Regions from separate parts of the Bacillus sp. XF8 genome, predicted to be linked through region 1. Evidence: riboswitches for the same ligand, from Rfam matches in the RefSeq annotation. Region 1 holds a riboswitch; each other region holds the start of a gene.

Evidence for each region. Region 1 has a riboswitch for S-adenosylmethionine ahead of J4P91_RS20760 (methionine ABC transporter ATP-binding protein). Riboswitches for the same ligand answer to the same signal wherever they lie in the genome.
Region 2: another riboswitch for S-adenosylmethionine. It lies ahead of J4P91_RS05585 (methionine biosynthesis PLP-dependent protein); the one in region 1 lies ahead of J4P91_RS20760 (methionine ABC transporter ATP-binding protein).
Region 3: another riboswitch for S-adenosylmethionine. It lies ahead of J4P91_RS08045 (bifunctional O-acetylhomoserine aminocarboxypropyltransferase/cysteine synthase); the one in region 1 lies ahead of J4P91_RS20760 (methionine ABC transporter ATP-binding protein).

What each region holds. Positions count from the first base shown of each region.
Region 1 covers NZ_JAGDQK010000035.1:83,666-85,937, forward strand. Annotated here, with positions in the region: gene J4P91_RS20755 (methionine ABC transporter permease) at 1-283, opposite strand, end outside; gene J4P91_RS20760 (methionine ABC transporter ATP-binding protein) at 276-1,301, opposite strand; SAM riboswitch class I at 1,773-1,882, opposite strand; gene J4P91_RS20765 (hypothetical protein) at 2,008-2,272, opposite strand, start outside.
Region 2 covers NZ_JAGDQK010000005.1:50,073-52,344, reverse strand. Annotated here, with positions in the region: gene J4P91_RS05585 (methionine biosynthesis PLP-dependent protein) at 1-923, opposite strand, end outside; SAM riboswitch class I at 994-1,106, opposite strand; SAM riboswitch class I at 1,503-1,613, shown strand; gene J4P91_RS05580 (bifunctional homocysteine S-methyltransferase/methylenetetrahydrofolate reductase) at 1,684-2,272, shown strand, end outside.
Region 3 covers NZ_JAGDQK010000011.1:16,065-18,336, reverse strand. Annotated here, with positions in the region: gene J4P91_RS08045 (bifunctional O-acetylhomoserine aminocarboxypropyltransferase/cysteine synthase) at 1-1,291, opposite strand, end outside; gene metA (homoserine O-acetyltransferase MetA) at 1-9, opposite strand, end outside; SAM riboswitch class I at 1,384-1,489, opposite strand; gene J4P91_RS08040 (hypothetical protein) at 1,616-2,245, opposite strand.

The DNA.
Region 1 (2,272 bases):
CGCTTGCCCCAAGAATTGTTCCAAGAAGAATTTTCGTAAATGGAATTAATAAAATAATTAAAATGATAAATGGAATGGAACGAAAGATATTTACAAATGCTCCAATCACTGTGTGAATCGCTTTGTTTTCCCACAAGTTATCTTTAGATGTCATAAAGAGTAATAGTCCTAAAATAAGACCGAATACAAATGTGGCAAGTGCTGCGATTGCCGTCATATATAATGTTTCACCTGTCGCTTCTAGCATTTTACTCCAATCAACGTTTGATAATAATTTATCCATGTGCAATCACCTCCAGCTCTACTTGCTCCTGATTAATTCCTGCTATTGCTTGCTGGATTGCTGCTTCTTCACCATTTAAGTGAACAATTAAATTTCCATAAGACCCATTGTTCGTTTGTGCGATATTCCCTTGAAGTACACTCACTTCAATATCCTCTCGCCTCATTAATCTTTGAAGCACTGGACGCTCTACGGAATCACCAATAAACTGCAAACGAATAACTTTTCCATCTGGATATTTTTCCAATAAACTCTCAATCGCTTCATTTGTATCTTCAGAATCCGTTAACTGTTGTACAAATCGTTTTGTAATCTCCTGCTTTGGATTGCGGAATACATCTAGTACAGGACCACTTTCTACGATTTTCCCTTTTTCCATTACCGCAACGCGATTACAGATTTTTTGAATGACATGCATTTCATGTGTAATCAATACGATTGTTAAATCAAGGCGTTTATTAATATCTAATAGTAAATCTAAAATTTGATCTGTCGTTTCTGGATCCAGTGCCGATGTTGCTTCATCACACAAAAGTACTTTTGGATCATTCGCTAATGCTCTCGCAATCCCAACGCGCTGCTTTTGTCCACCGCTTAACTGTGATGGATATGCATCGCCTCTTCCTTCTAATCCAACAAGGCGGATTAACTCATCCACGCGCTTGCTTCGCTGTACTTTATCAACCCCTGCAATCTCAAGTGGGAAAGCGATATTTTCACGTACAGTTCGTGACCAAAGTAAGTTAAAGTGCTGAAAAATCATTCCGATTTCTTGTCTTGCCTTTCGAAGCTCATTCCCAGTAATTGCTGAAATAACACGATTAGCTATCGTAATCTGTCCGGAAGTTGGTTTCTCTAATTGATTAAACAATCTGATTAAAGAACTTTTACCAGCGCCGCTATATCCGATAACACCAAAGATCTCACCTTTTTCTATTTTTAAATTGGCGTCATCTACAGCAGTCACATCACCGTTTTTTGATTTATATATTTTCTTTACGTTCTCCAATAGGATCATGGTGTTCACCCCTTTTTTGTTTAAAAAGCGTAAGCGGCTTGTTTAGAACAAGAGGGCGTTGGAACCCCTGACGCAGAGGCGCTTTTTGCCTCGCAGGAAGGGGTGAAACGACCGACTGTTCTAGCCGCTGAAGCTGGATTTCTTAAAAAGCGTAAGCAGCTCGTTCAGAATGTGAGGGGGATGGAGCTTCTGACGTAGAGGCGCTTTTTACCTCGCAGGAAGAAGCGAAGCCACCGAACATTCTAGCTGCTGAAACTGGATTTCTTAAAAAGCGTAAGCGGCTCGTTTAGCTCTGCTCCTACAAATTCTTTTTATCTTTTCATGCAGGACGCAAAAATCTTGCCGCCGGGCTAAATTATTTAACGATTCTTTTTATTATTTGAATGTCCTCCTCATTCAAACAATAAAAAAACCTTTCTGCTTTTTGTATGAGCAGAAAGGTTTATATGCGTATATCAACATTATCCCTTCCTCTCATCTTTCAAAGCAATCGCTTTGCAGGAATTGGCACCATTTCAACATAAATGTTGACGGTTGCCGGGCTTCACAGGGCACAGTCCCTCCACCTCTCTTGATAAGAGAAATCAGATTGAATTTTCGTCTGATTTAAAATCTATTAAATTGTCTATATTTTATGAATTGAATTGTATCAACATACATCCACTATGTCAACAAAAAAATTCTCAAAAAACAAAACTTCAGAATATTAAGCGCCTACTTGCATTGGTTTACATATATGAAATACGGATTCTAATAATAACATCGTACGATACGTTCCATTATATTGAACACGCCCGCTGTGCAATAGTGTTTGCAACCGAATATTTCCAGTAACTAATCGACGTAAATCTTCCTCTCGAAAGCAAACAATTTGCTCTGTTCCCTTCGCACTCTTCAAAAGTTGTATATACTCTCTTGAAATTTGAAGTGAGCAACACTCATCTCCAAAACGAAAATTAATCGTTTTTTCT
Region 2 (2,272 bases), on a different contig from region 1:
AGGCTTTCTGCAAAGGTAATTAGCGATAAAGATTGTAAGAAAGGATTTATCCATTTTTCATCGCGAAGGCGAAACGAAATCATGCCGCCCCTTCCTGGATAAAAAACATCGGTTACACCGTCCTCCCCCTTTAAATAAGAAACGATTTTCTTTGCGTTTTCTTCATGTTGTTTCATACGAAGAGCCAATGTTTTCATACCGCGAATTAATAACCATGAATCAAATGGACTTAATACAGCACCAGCAGCGTTATGATAGTGAGCAAGTTCTTCGCAAAGTGCCTGGCCTTTTGCAACGACTAGGCCACTTAGGACATCATTATGACCACCTAAATACTTTGTCGCACTGTGAAGCACAATATCTGCGCCTTCAGTTAACGGTTGTTGGATGTATGGGGTGTAAAAAGTGTTATCGACAATTAAAAGTAATCCATGTCTTTTTGCGACGGCTGCTACAGCTGTAATATCTGTTACTTGCATTAATGGATTAGTTGGTGTTTCTATAAAAATAGCTTTTGTTTGAGAAGAGATAGCTTTTTCTATTTGTTTTATAGATTGTGTATCTACGTATCTACATCGAATATTCCATTTTTCCTCATGTTCCGAAAATAAACGATAGGTTCCTCCGTATAAGTCTTCTGATACGATAAGTTCATCTCCAGAGCGGAATAAAGAAAGAACAAGAAGAACAGCTGCCATTCCAGAACTACAGGCGTAGCCTTGTTCGCCTTCTTCTAAATCGGCAATTGCGTGTTCTAAAAGACCACGTGTTGGATTTCCAGTTCGTGAATAATCAAAACCTGTTGATTTTCCAATTCCTTCATGACGATAAGCCGTTGAAAAGTAAACAGGGGGATTAACCGTTCCTGTTGTAGTTTCGCTTCGATTGCCGATTTGAGCTAGTTTTGTTTCGATTGTTGACATGTGAAATTCCTCCTTGATAAAAATAAAAAAAGCCTTCTAAGAAGAAGGCTTTCATGTAAATATAGTCTTCTCCTTATCTGTCAAATCTTTTCACAATTTGCTGGAATTAGCACCTTATTAACGAACGTGTTAATGGTTGCTGAGGTGTCATAGGGCCAGTCCCTCTACCTCTCTAGATAAGAATAATTTGTATGAAATTTTATTATGTTTTTAACTTTACAATAAAAAATGATTGAATTGCAACTTTATTTTAAATATTTTTTATTTTTCTGTTAATTCCATTGACTTTTAGTCTATCTCATGCTAAATTTATGAAAAAATTAACAAAGTTTGCTATATAAATACAAATTAAAAAAACGGCATACAACCTTTCTTTTTAGGTGAGAAGAGCATCCGTCTATGCATGGAAGCTGTCACATCCTCTTCTTGCTCCATGCGAAGTTAAAACAAAGAGAGAAAACGAGTGTAGGTCACCTTTTGTTCTTCGTGGCAGCGACTTATATGTTGAAGAATCAAACTGGATTTATATAAAAGGGGAACGTATTTCCTTTTAATTACATAAAAAAATATAAAGACAAACTCTTATTGAGAGCGGTGGAGGGAAAGGCCCTGTGAAACCCGGCAACCTTCAAACGAAATGTTTGAAACGGTGCTAATACCTGCAAAACAATTTGTTTTGCATGATAAGAGGAGGATTGATGATGTCCCCCTCTTCAAGGTGAAGAGGGGATTTTTATATTAATAGAAAAGAGGGAGATAAGTGAAAATTCTAGATTTATTATCAAAAGGAATTGTTATTGGTGATGGAGCAGTTGGTACGTTATTACATTCTCATGGTTTGCAAAGTAGTTTTGAAGAATTAAATCTATCAGATCCAGATTTAATTATATCTATCCATAAACAATATATAGCTGCTGGTGCAGATGTGATTCAAACAAATACGTATGGTGCAAATGAAGCAAAATTGCGTACATATGGCTTAGAAAATCAGGTTGTTCAAATTAATAGAGCGGCGGTAAAATTGGCGAAAGCAGCTGTGACAGATAAGAATGCTATTTTAGGGACAATTGGTGGGATGAAACATATCGGTGCGGTCACAACGACTGACATGGAACGGGAATTTATGTTGCTTGAGCAAGCTGGGGCATTAATAGAAGAACATGTGGATGGGCTATTACTTGAAACTTTTTATGATGAATTTGAATTACTACATGCAGTGAAAGTGCTAAGGAAGCAAACGGATATTCCAATTATTGCGCAGCTAGCGCTTCATGAAGCTGGCACAACTCAAAATGGGAATGATGTAAATGAAATATTAACGCGGCTTTTAGATTACGGTGCAAATATAG
Region 3 (2,272 bases), on a different contig from region 1:
GATCGGCATGTGCTTTGCCTCCAACTAACGCTTCCTCTAGATCCGCAATAATATCAGAAACATCTTCTATGCCGACCGATAAGCGAATTAAATCAGATGTAACACCCGCTAAACGCTGCTCTTCTTCATTTAACTGTCTATGCGTTGTACTAGCAGGATGGATCACACATGTTCTCGCATCTGCTACATGCGTCACAAGCGTCGCTAGCTTCACATTTGCAATAAATTCTTTCGCAGATTCTAATCCCCCTTTAATGCCGAATGTTAAAACGCCACTTGCACCTTTTGCTAAGTACTTTTGCGCTAGCGAATAATTTTCATTACTTTCTAATCCCGGATAATTTACCCATTCAATACGATCATGGTTAGCGAGCCACTTCGCAACTGCAAGGGCATTTTCACTATGACGCTCCATTCGTAAATGCAATGTTTCTAAACCGATGTTGCTAATATACGCATTGAATGGGCTCATACAGTTTCCATAGTCTCTTAATAATTGAACACGAGCTTTCACAATATATGCCGCCTGCCCAAAGTTCTGCACGTAACTTACACCGTGATAACTTGGATCTGGTTCGACAAGCTCGGGATATTTTCCATTTGTCCAATCAAAATTCCCGCCATCAATGACAATCCCGCCTAATGAACTTGCATGTCCATCAATATATTTCGTTGTAGAATGAACAACAATATTTGCCCCATGTTCAAACGCTTGGCATAAATATGGTGTCGCTAACGTGTTATCAACAATAAAAGGTACTTCTAACTCTTTTGCCGCGTTTGAAAACTCTTTAAAATTCAAAACATTCATCGCTGGATTCCCAAGTGATTCTGCATAAATAAGCTTTGTTTTATCATTGGCAAGTGCCACAATTTCATCAGCAGCTAAGTTCGGATTAAAGAATGTAACATCAATCCCCAATTTACGTAGACTTACCCCAAATAAGTTAAATGTCCCACCATAAACAGTTGAAGAACAAAGTAAATGATCACCACTACTACAAATATTTAAAACAGCTAGCATAATGGCCGCTTGACCAGAAGCTGTCGCAACCGCTCCAACACCACCTTCTAGCTCTGATAACTTTTGTTCAAATGCTGCTAGTGTCGGGTTTCCAATACGTGTATAAATATAGCCTTCTGCCTCTAAATTAAAGAGTGCTGCTAAATCATCGGACGTATCGTATTTATACGTTGTACTTTGATAAAGTGGCAAAACACGTGGTTCTCCATTCTTCGGCGTATAACCACCTTGCACACAAATAGTTCCCTTTCCCCATGATTCTCCCATTTCTTATTCTCCTTTCTTTTATAGAAAATAAAAAAAACTGCTTCTTTCCCTAACAAGAAAGAAGCAGTTTGAAAACACGCTCTAGAGTTTCTTTCTTATCTCTCAGGATTTATTACCTGCAGGATTTGGCACAATTCCGTTATTCGGCTGTTGCCAAGGTTTCATAGGGCCTGTCCCTCCACCTTTTCTTGATAAGACTATGCAATTACCGTTGATTTTATAGCAATAATTTCCTAATGTCAATTATTTTTCTGAATCTTTACAAAAGATTTTATTAACAATTTAATCGTTTATTCTTAAAATTTAAACTATATTAGTATATCATTATAAATAACCTTTCCCCCTAAAATATTCTACACGTTTACTTACACGTCTCTTCTTTTTATACTCCATTGTCATAAGCAATGCCCCCATTATAATTAGGGTATTATTTATTATCATCCAAGGGATAGATAGGTACGTCATCGCATATACACTTGGAAAAATTGCGACACACATGAAAAAAATTCGATGAAAAAACACTGCAATACAAACAAATAGTATAGATACTATAAGCATAATAAAAATAAAAAACTTTTCTACATCAAAGAAAGTCCACTGATATTCCTGATAAAAGTAAGTGATGATTTGTATGGTACAGCCTAAAAATCCTAATATATGACCAAAAACATGTATTTTATATCTATCGCGTCTCTTTCCAAATCTTACAGCTATACTTATCAAGGTACCCGTTACAGCTCCAATCACTATAAATACTCCAATGTACCATAGGTTTCTCCCGACAGAAACATCCACACCATAAGCACCATAGAACATAAGAGCAATACCCGATGCAATCACGATAATAGACAAAAAAACATCATATTTTTTATATGGAAATCTCTTTTGTAAAATCAACGAACTTATTAATATACAAGCAAATGCTGCTAAAACAGTATAAATAAAAACGCTCAAACCTCTCCCTCCTATATGGAAAATTTT